3 regions of the Geobacillus sp. CX412 genome follow, and region 3 is predicted to be linked to each of the others. Evidence: predicted binding sites of a transcription regulator. Region 3 holds the regulator's gene; each other region holds the start of a gene.
The links. The regulator Rex, encoded in region 3, represses fermentation and respiration genes when NADH is low (regulators of the CRP and FNR family bind a similar motif). The targets are predictions, from matches to a motif close to TTGTGAAATATTTCACAA.
Positions count from the first base shown of each region.

Region 1 (3,283 bases), 1.4 Mb from region 3:
GCAATCAGAAGCTTTATACCGTGCAGGAGAGGTGTTCAAGCAAGTAGCGCGCGAGTATGCTGTGTTATCAGGCCGCGAATATCCGGTACTCGATTTATATAAAATGGAAGACGCGGAAGTAGCGCTATTTTTACTAAACTCAGCGGCAGAAACGGCAAAAGATGTCGTTGACAAGTTGCGGGCAAAAGGCATTAAAGCGGGAGTCATCAGCCCGAATATTATTCGTCCATTTCCAGTCGAAGAAATTCGCAAAGCATTAAAACATGTTAAAGCACTTCTTATCGGAGAACGGGCGGATTCGTACGGAGCACATGGGCCGAACATGACACATGAAGTGAAATCAGCTTTAAAAGAGGATAAAGAAAATAAAACGATCGTGTTAAGCCGCGTGTTTGGCGTTGGTGGGAAAGATTTTTATGCGGAAGATGCGGAAGCGTTTTTCCAAATGGCGATCGAGGCAATGGAAAAAGGATACGCAGAAAAGCCGTTTGATTATTTTGGACATGTGCCGGGCCGCCCTGAAAAGCGGCAAAAGCCAGTAATCGAGCCAATGCATGGAGATTCGTTTAAAACGGGATTAATTCAAGTTACTCAAGATGAAGAAACGAAGCGGCTAAAAGTAAAAATCCCTCCACTTCGCGCATTAACGGCGAAACCGAAACGGCTTGCTCCGGGGCATGGCGCTTGTCCAGGATGTGGAATTTTCCCAGGGTTAGAGCTATTTTTTAAAGGAATTGAAGGCGATGTTGTCGTCTTATTCCAGACTGGGTGCGCTTACGTTGTAACGACTGCTTATCCATATAGCTCGCATAAACAAACGATGGTCCATAACTTATTCCAAAACGGGGCGGCAACCTTGTCAGGAATGGTGGAAGCATTTTTCGAAATGAAACGCCGCGGAGAACTCAATGTTTCCGATGATGTGACATTTGTGATGGTCACAGGCGACGGCGGCATGGACATCGGAATGGGATCCGCCATCGGAACTGCCCTGCGCAACCACAAATTAATTATTATCGAGTATGATAATGAAGGATATATGAACACCGGCTCCCAAATGTCCTATTCAACACCGATGGGACATATGACAAGCACGACGGGAGTTGGAAAAACGCAGCGCGGAAAGGCGTTTCATCATAAAGACACGCCGCAAATTATGGCGGCAACGAACATCCCTTATGTGTTTACGGGAGCAGAAGCGCTTCCGCAAGATTTAGTGAAAAAAGCGGCGAAAGCGCAATGGTATGCCCAGCATGAAGGAACGGTATACGGCAAGCTGCTTATTACATGCCCGCTAAACTGGAAATCGGAAGAACGATATGGAGAACAAATTTTGAAAGCGGCGGTAGATTCTTGTTTCTTCCCGCTATATGAAGTAGAGCGTGGAAAAACAACTATTACGTATGATCCGGAAGAAAAAAATCGGCGCATTCCGTTGAGCGAATGGCTAAAATATATGGGAAAAGCGAAACATTTATTAAAAGAAGAAAACCGCGATCTTTTGATGGAACTGGAAGAAGAAGTTGAGCGAAGATGGCGCATACTAAAAGCAAAGCATGAACATCCGTATTTATAAAAAATGCGGAACAATCACGCAGGAGGTTTTCTTGTGTGATTGTTTCTTTATCTTGGGGTGTGATATCGCTCACAACGTGTTTGCGAAAAACAAGGTACAATCATGACAAAGAAACAATAGGAGGAATAGATAATGCATTCATTTTGTCATATGGGCGGGCACGAAGAAGTGGAGCTATGTTCAGGTTTAGAGCGTTTAAAGCAGGAGCATGGGCCGTTGCGTGAGCAAATGCATGATTTTTTTGAACTGGCACAGACTATTGGCAACCATGATGAAGTGCAAGATTGGAAAGAACGCTTGCTTGCATTACGGAAAAATGTTCTAGCATTTATTTATGAGTTAGATCCGCACTCAGAGCGGGAAGAAGGTGTGTTGTTTCCAATGATGGCTCGATATATCGGAAGAACATCCGGTCCGATTGCGGTCATGGAGTATGAACACGAACAAGCGAAACAACGAATCGCATCTTTTTTAACAAAAACAGCGGAGCTTCCAGAAACGACCGATCGGGAAAGCGCCATGGAGCTTGCCGATATGGTTATCCAAGCATATCATATTTTGTCGGAACACTTTATGAAAGAAGAAAACGTGCTATTTCCGATGGCCGAACGCATGCTATCTGATAAAGAAAAAGAAGAATTGGCTGAAAAAATAAGCCAAATATAAGAAAAACGGGATGCCCCATATAGGGGTATCCCGTTTTTCCATATATATGAAAGGGGGATTTGAGCATATTATATTAATGAATGTTGTTTAGTTGCTCCGCTTGCTTAGGCATGCGTTTACGATAAACGACATAGTTTCGTCTAAGATAACGGAGCGGCAAGCTAAACACGTGCACCAATCTTGTAAATGGCCAAACGGCAAAAATGCCTAATGCTGCGATAATATGAATTTGAAACCAGATTGGCACCTGTTCCATATAAGCTGGGTTTGGCCGGAACATTAGGACGCCGCGGAACCATGGACCGATTGTTGTTCGATAGTCAAAGCCGTTGGAATCGATATTAAGCAGCGTAGAAAAAAGTCCGGTTAAGATGACAATCGCGAGGAAAAAGAGAGCGATCCAATCCCCACGGCTGCTTGTTACTCTAACGCGCTTTACCGCTATGCGGCGGCGGGTCAGAATGATTAGTCCGATCAGAGCAGCCAATCCTGCCGGAATACCACCAGCAAGGGCAATGAGGTGGTATGCTTCTTCCGAAATGCCCATCGTTTCGTAAACGGCTTCAGGAATCAGAATTCCCATGACATGTCCGATAAAAACGAATAAAATTCCCCAATGGAAAAGAAGGCTGCCGAGACGCAACTGCTTTTTTTCCAATACTTCGCTTGATTTGGACGTCCAGCCAAACTGATCGTATTGATAACGCCAAATATGGCCGCCGATAAAAATCGTTAGGACAACGTAAGGCAAAATGACCCAAAGAAATTGTTTCAACATATCACACACTTCCTTTCGGGATTGGCTTCACACCAAGTTCTTCGAACGCCAGGAAAATAGCGTCGAAAATAGCGGTATAAGGACTTTCAATGGCTGCGAGCTGTTTTCGGATTTCATCGATATTGTTCGCATATGTTTCAAAGAGCGGAACAACATATTGTTGTTCCGCGTAGGCGGCAAACTCAAGCATTAGCGGCAAATAATCGGGAAGTTCTTGGTCGGTCGTATCAAAACCGGCCGCTTTATAACGCTGTTTTAGTTGC
Region 1 covers NZ_CP103461.1:1,849,132-1,852,414, reverse strand. The annotation lists gene NXM86_RS09865 (thiamine pyrophosphate-dependent enzyme) at 1-1,576, shown strand, start outside; gene NXM86_RS09860 (hemerythrin domain-containing protein) at 1,709-2,242, shown strand; gene narI (respiratory nitrate reductase subunit gamma) at 2,316-3,020, opposite strand; gene narJ (nitrate reductase molybdenum cofactor assembly chaperone) at 3,022-3,283, opposite strand, start outside.
Region 1: NXM86_RS09860 (hemerythrin domain-containing protein) is a predicted target of Rex. The motif match lies at 1,634-1,651, and genes of this name have one in related genera.

Region 2 (3,283 bases), 1.5 Mb from region 3:
CGGTCCCTGCAGAAACATTTGGTGATACAGCGTCAGCTGTCGTCATCAATCCAAATACCGTCCATGGCTGACGACCCACTTCGGTCATGATCCATCCGAAAGTGTTTGCCAAAAACGGAAATGAAATAGCAGGAACTAGGATTTTCAAGAACATACTGCTTTGCTCAATTCGTCCCTTTTTCCACAGATACAGACCAATCATCGATAACAATATCATCGCTGTACCAAGGCCAACCATTAAACGGAAGCTCCAATACGTCGTCTTGACTGGAGGAATATAATTTGTACCTTCACCAACGATTGGATCGTATTTTTCCGCATATTCAGCTTGGAGAGTTTTCATTCCTTTTAAGCTGCCTTCAAATTTAGAATAAGATAAATAGCTTAATGCATAAGGAATGTTTAGTTCAAACTTATTTTCTTGTTTTTCTGTATCAATCAAGGCAAATACTGACCATGGCGCAGGATCAGGCGTATCTTCCCAAATCCCCTCTGCAGCTGCCATCTTCATTGGCTGTGTTTTTACAAGATATTGCGCTTGGGCATGTCCGGTGAAAGCAGTCCCCAAACTGCCGATGAAACCAATGATTAAGGCGATATTCATGGATTTTTTGTAAAAATCAACATGTTTCTTTTTTAATAGATTATAGGCACTTACACCAGCAATGAAGAATGCTCCAGTACACAATGCACCTGTGATGACATGAGGAAACTCCACCCATAATTGTCCATTCGTTATAAGCGCAAGAAAATCAACCATTTCCGCCCTGCCATTTCTAATTTCATAACCAACAGGCACTTGCATGAAGGAGTTTGCCGTTAAAATCCAAAAACCGGAAAGCATAGACCCAATAGATACAAGCCAAATGCTTGCCAAGTGCACTTTTTTAGGCAAACGATCCCATCCAAAAATCCAAAGGCCAATAAAGGTAGATTCCATAAAGAAGGCAAGCAATGCTTCAATGGCTAGGGGGGCCCCGAAGACGTCACCGACAAATCTAGAATAATCCGACCAGTTCATCCCAAATTGGAATTCCTGAATAATTCCTGTTACAACCCCTACGGCAAAATTAATCAGGAACAAATGTCCCCAAAATTTCGCCATTTTTTTATAAATCTCATTTTTCTTCACTACGTATAATGTTTGCATCAAAGCGATAATAAATGCTAGACCAATGGTAAGCGGCACGAAGAAAAAGTGGTAGATTGTAGTCAAAGCAAATTGTATCCTTGCCAACATTACTGGATCCATCGTAGTTCCTCCTTTAAGTTAAGTATTTCCTCGGAATTGGCCTGAGGCGATGTTATGTTCATAATTTCACATAACTAACTATATGTTCAAAACTTCACATAACTAGCACTTACCCCATCGCATTCCTCCCTTAAGAATTCATTAGAGCATGATCTGAGGTGATATCATGTTCATAAATTCACAAAATTAAACATTATTAACATGAGTAACATAAAAACTGTACAAAAAACTGGCTACTTTCCGAAGTGACAAAAACAAATCTATTGAACGAGAAACTTACCAATACTATAACAAAAAAACGATCATAAATTCTTTGACAGTTTGACAAATGTGTTACAAAATTACGACGAAATTCGTAAAAGATCTTATACATATATTAAAAATCGCTATAAAAAGCAGAAGTTGGCATCATTGATGGAACAGTTATCCATAAATAGATGATTGACAGGGGGCAAGTACATAATCACATTTGAAAGCGAAACATATAGTACTGGTACCAAAAGAAAAAAGAAGGAAATATCCTTTTAAAATCTTCCCGATCTAAAAATCGAATATAAAAGCCAGCAAAACATTAAGGTAGCGACGCAAAAGCCAATCTCGATCGCCGGAATTTTCCACAATAATGTCGATTGTCTTCCCATCGACGAGCCGATAATAATGCCAACCATAATGATGCTGAAGGAAAGCAAAACAATGCTAAACGATAAACGATTACTGATTTGGTCTAATTTTCTCAATAGAAAATCCAGGTCAGGGATGCCGATCTCCAGGCGTACTTTCCCTTGATTCATCAGTCTCGTTAATTCTTTTATATTTTTCGGCAAATCCACAAGCAGTTCCCCATAATCGGAAAAGCGTTTCCATGCCATTTCTGCTACGTTTTTCGGCCGCATCCGCTCCTTTAGCAGCTGGCGGCCAAACGGTTCGGCAAAGTCGATAATACTAAAGTCGGGATCCAATTTTTCCACGATCCCTTCCACCGTCAATAGCGCCTTCCCTAACAACGTTAAATCGCTTGGGATGCGGATCGAGTGGCGAAATGCAACATGAAGCAAATCCTGAACCGCCTCGCCGAGACTGACTTTGCTCAACGGAATATGATAATATTTTTCTCTCAATTGCTCGATATCTTCACGCAGCTGGCTTACATTTACCTCATCCGGCACCAAGCCCATATCTCCGATCGTTTTCATGACTCCATCGGTGCTTTGGCGCATCAAAGCGATAATTAAGGAAGATAAATGATATTTCATTTCTGGAGTGATTCTCCCTACCATGCCGAAATCAATGAACGCAATCACGTCTCCCGACAAAGCTAACACATTTCCCGGATGGGGATCTCCATGAAAAAAGCCTTCCATAAAAATTTGCTGGAACATTCCCTTCGCCAGCCGCTCCGCTAGAATTTTTAAGTTATAGCCGTGTTGTTTCAGCCGCTCAAGTTCCCCGAGTTTGATACCTTCTACATATTCCATCGTCAGTACTTTTTTTGTTGAATAGTCCCAAAACACTTTTGGCACATAAATAGTTGGATCGCTTTGAAACTGTTTGGAAAATTTCTCGGCATTGCGCGCCTCTATGGTGTAATCGAGCTCTAGACGAAGCGATTTCGATAGCTCGTCCAATATATCACGTATCTGATATTGCTCCGCCCACTCCAAGCGGCGTTCCGCAAGAGCGGTCAAATCTTGAAGAATTTCCAAATCTGTTTCTATGACCGATGCGATATGCGGCCGCTGAATTTTCACCGCTACCCTTTCACCGGAATGAAGGACCGCTCGATGAACTTGCCCGATCGAGGCAGCGGCAAGCGGAACTTCCTCAAAAGAACGAAAAATATGGTCCAGCTCTTCCCCCAACTCCTCCTCGATAATGCGGCGAACATCGGCAAACGAAAAAGGCGGGACTTGATCTTGCAATTTTTCCAGTTCACGAATAATGTGTTCTGGAATTAAATCGGGGCGCGTGCTAGCCAGCTGACCTAATTTCACGAAGGTCGGGCCTAGTTCCTCGAGCACAAGGCGGATGCGC
Region 2 covers NZ_CP103461.1:1,763,917-1,767,199, forward strand. The annotation lists gene NXM86_RS09430 (cytochrome ubiquinol oxidase subunit I) at 1-1,252, opposite strand, end outside; gene NXM86_RS09435 (ABC1 kinase family protein) at 1,777-3,283, opposite strand, start outside.
Region 2: NXM86_RS09430 (cytochrome ubiquinol oxidase subunit I) is a predicted target of Rex. The motif match lies at 1,335-1,352, and genes of this name have one in related genera.

Region 3 (3,283 bases):
TTCTAAGTAACGGCTGTAATTTCCTGTGTATCGTTTCAATGTTGTCCGTGACAGCTCATATACTTGGGTGACAACTTTATCGAGAAAGTAGCGGTCGTGGGATACGATAAGAATAGCGCCAGGATATGTTTGCAAGTATTGTTCGAGCCATGTTAATGTTTCAAGGTCTAAATGGTTTGTCGGTTCGTCCAAAATAAGCAAATCAGGCTTCATTAAAAGCAGTTTTCCAAGCGCCAGACGAGTTCGTTGTCCGCCGCTTAACGATTGAACGGGAGTCGTCATATAGTCATATTTCGCAAATTGTAAGCCGTGTAAAATCGAACGAATATCCGCTTCGTATTGATAACCGCCTTGTTCTTTATAGCGTTCTTGCAATGCATCATAATCTTTTAATAATTTTTCATAGCGGGAAGAATCGGCGATTAGATCAGGGTCTCCCATTTGCAGCTCCATCTGGCGAAGTTGTTTTTCTATTGTTTTTAGAGGAGCAAATACTGTCATCATTTCTTCCCAAATGGATAAAGAGGAGTGTAGACCGCTATCTTGAGCAAGATATCCGATCGATACTTCTTTTGGTTTGATGATTTCTCCACTATCGTAAGACATCTCACCAGCAATAATTTTTAATAGTGTCGATTTTCCTGCTCCGTTTCTTCCGACGAGCGCAATTCTATCTTTGGATTGTATTTCTAATTTTATATTCGATAAAATAAGGTCAGCACCGAAATATTTTGTTAGTTGATTGACTTGTAAAATAATCATTGTTGTTCACCTCTCGTTTAACAATAATAGTGTAGCGTAATTTGTTTTCTTATCGCAATAAAACAAAACGATAAAAGACAGATGTCTAAAATAGTGTATAGTTTATAAATGGGGGAGATATGTGTGTCATCATTTACGCATTTTAATGAACAAGGCCGTGCAAAAATGGTCGATATTACGGAAAAAGAGGATACCATTCGAGTAGCGGTAGCACAAACGAGCGTGACCGTAAATAAAGAAATTTACGAGAAAATGACAAATCGCATGATTGAAAAAGGGGATGTGCTTGCTGTTGCGCAAGTAGCCGGCATTATGGCCGCAAAAAAAACGTCTGATTTAATTCCAATGTGCCACCCTCTTATGTTAAAAGGTGTCGACATCCAATTTGCATGGCATGTCGAGGAAGAAAAAGCGCTTTACCAATTACTGATCACCGTAACGGTAAAAACAAAAGGAAGTACAGGTGTGGAGATGGAAGCGCTGACGGCTGCTTCTGTTTGTGCACTGACCGTGTATGATATGTGTAAGGCGCTAGACAAAGGGATGGTGATTGGCCCAACCTATTTAGTGGAAAAATCAGGTGGGAAATCAGGCCATTATCAACGAGAAAACAGTAGTGTTGGGGGATTTGCGAATGAACAATGAACAACCAAAAATTCCGCAAGCAACTGCAAAACGTTTGCCACTATATTACCGCTTTTTGAAAAATTTACATGCTTCAGGAAAACAACGAGTTTCTTCTGCGGAATTAAGTGAGGCAGTAAAAGTTGATCCCGCGACCATTCGCCGTGATTTTTCCTATTTCGGTGCGCTTGGCAAAAAAGGATACGGATATAATGTCAATTATTTATTATCTTTTTTTCGCAAGACGCTTGATCAAGATGAAATTACCGAAGTGGCGTTATTTGGAGTCGGGAACTTAGGGACAGCGTTTTTAAATTATAATTTTACAAAAAATAATAATACAAAAATTGTGATGGCATTTGATGTCGATCAAAAGAAAGTAGGAAAAGAAGTTGGCGGTGTGCCAGTATATCATTTGGATGAATTGGAAAATCGCCTTCACGAAGGAATTCCTGTTGCGATTTTGACCGTACCGGCTCCTGCCGCTCAATGGATTACGGACCGTCTCGTTCAAAAAGGGATTAAAGGAATTTTAAACTTTACACCCGCTCGATTGAACGTACCGAAACATATTCGTGTCCATCATATTGATTTAGCGGTTGAATTGCAATCATTAGTCTATTTCTTAAAAAATTATCCGGCCGATAAAGGAGAGAATGAAAAGTGAAATATTTGTTAATTGTGCTTGTTATTTTATTATTGTTTGGAACGAAAAAACTTCCGGAGCTGGGCAAATCGCTCGGTCAATCGCTGCGGGAATTTAAGGATGCCACTAAAGGATTAACAGACGAGGATGAAAAAAAGCCAGACCAATTATGATTTGTTAGGATGATTGAAGTATGGACGATAAAGAAATGTCGGTGTACGAACACCTGGGAGAATTACGAAAGCGACTTATTATTGTTCTTGCGTTTTTTGTCATTGCCCTTATTGCTAGTTTCTTTTTCGTGGAGCCCGTCATTTTATATTTGCAGCGAACGGACGAAGCGAAGGAATTAACGATGAACGCCTTTCGTTTAACAGATCCAATAAAAATTTATGTTCAATTTGCGTTTGTTCTTGCGTTTGTTCTTACCGCGCCAGTTCTGCTTTATCAAATTTGGGCGTTTGTCAGTCCTGGGCTGTATGAAAAGGAACGAAGAGTCACGTTAAGCTACATTCCGATTTCGATCTTTCTCTTTTTAGCTGGCATTAGTTTTGCGTATTTCATCTTATTTCCTTTCGTCGTTCGTTTTATGCAAAATTTAGCGTCCCGTCTCGGCATTCATCAGGTGATAGGGATTAATGAATACTTTGAATTTTTGCTTCACCTGATCTTGCCATTTGGAATTGTATTTCAGCTTCCGGTAGTTGTAATGTTTTTAACAAGGCTTGGCTTGATTACACCGATGTTGTTAGTAAAAGTGCGCAAATATGCATATTTAGTTTTATTGATTTTGGCGGCAATCATTACTCCGCCGGATGTGCTGTCACAAATCATTGTTATGATTCCTCTTTCGGTTTTATACGAAATTAGCATTTGGATTTCGAAAATAGCTTATCGCAAAGCGCTATTGGCGCAGACGGAACAAGAAAACCTCCCGTGAATGCGGCGGGAGGTTCATTTTTTAAAGTAAAGTACTAACAGACGTATCGCAGTTCCAAAATCAAGCGTAGCTATTATCGCAAGAACGATCGTGAAAAAATTCCAAATGGTTTCATCCGCACTTTGAATCGACAAGTAAGTGAATAAGATGCCCATAAGAAAATAGAAAAAAGCGAATTGTAATGGTGACCTTTTCATCGTACTAAAAGCCTCCAATAATGAGTTGTATCTGTTCTGTTTGCCGCATCATTTTTTCTATCTCATCCGCAAATATCGTTTGTATTAATACGACGAACGTATTCATAGTGACGT
Region 3 covers NZ_CP103461.1:3,221,714-3,224,996, reverse strand. The annotation lists gene NXM86_RS16745 (ABC-F family ATP-binding cassette domain-containing protein) at 1-762, opposite strand, end outside; gene moaC (cyclic pyranopterin monophosphate synthase MoaC) at 886-1,407, shown strand; gene NXM86_RS16735 (redox-sensing transcriptional repressor Rex) at 1,397-2,053, shown strand; gene NXM86_RS16730 (twin-arginine translocase TatA/TatE family subunit) at 2,050-2,205, shown strand; gene tatC (twin-arginine translocase subunit TatC) at 2,226-2,972, shown strand; gene NXM86_RS16720 (YdiK family protein) at 2,987-3,127, opposite strand; gene NXM86_RS16715 (CPBP family intramembrane glutamic endopeptidase) at 3,174-3,283, opposite strand, start outside.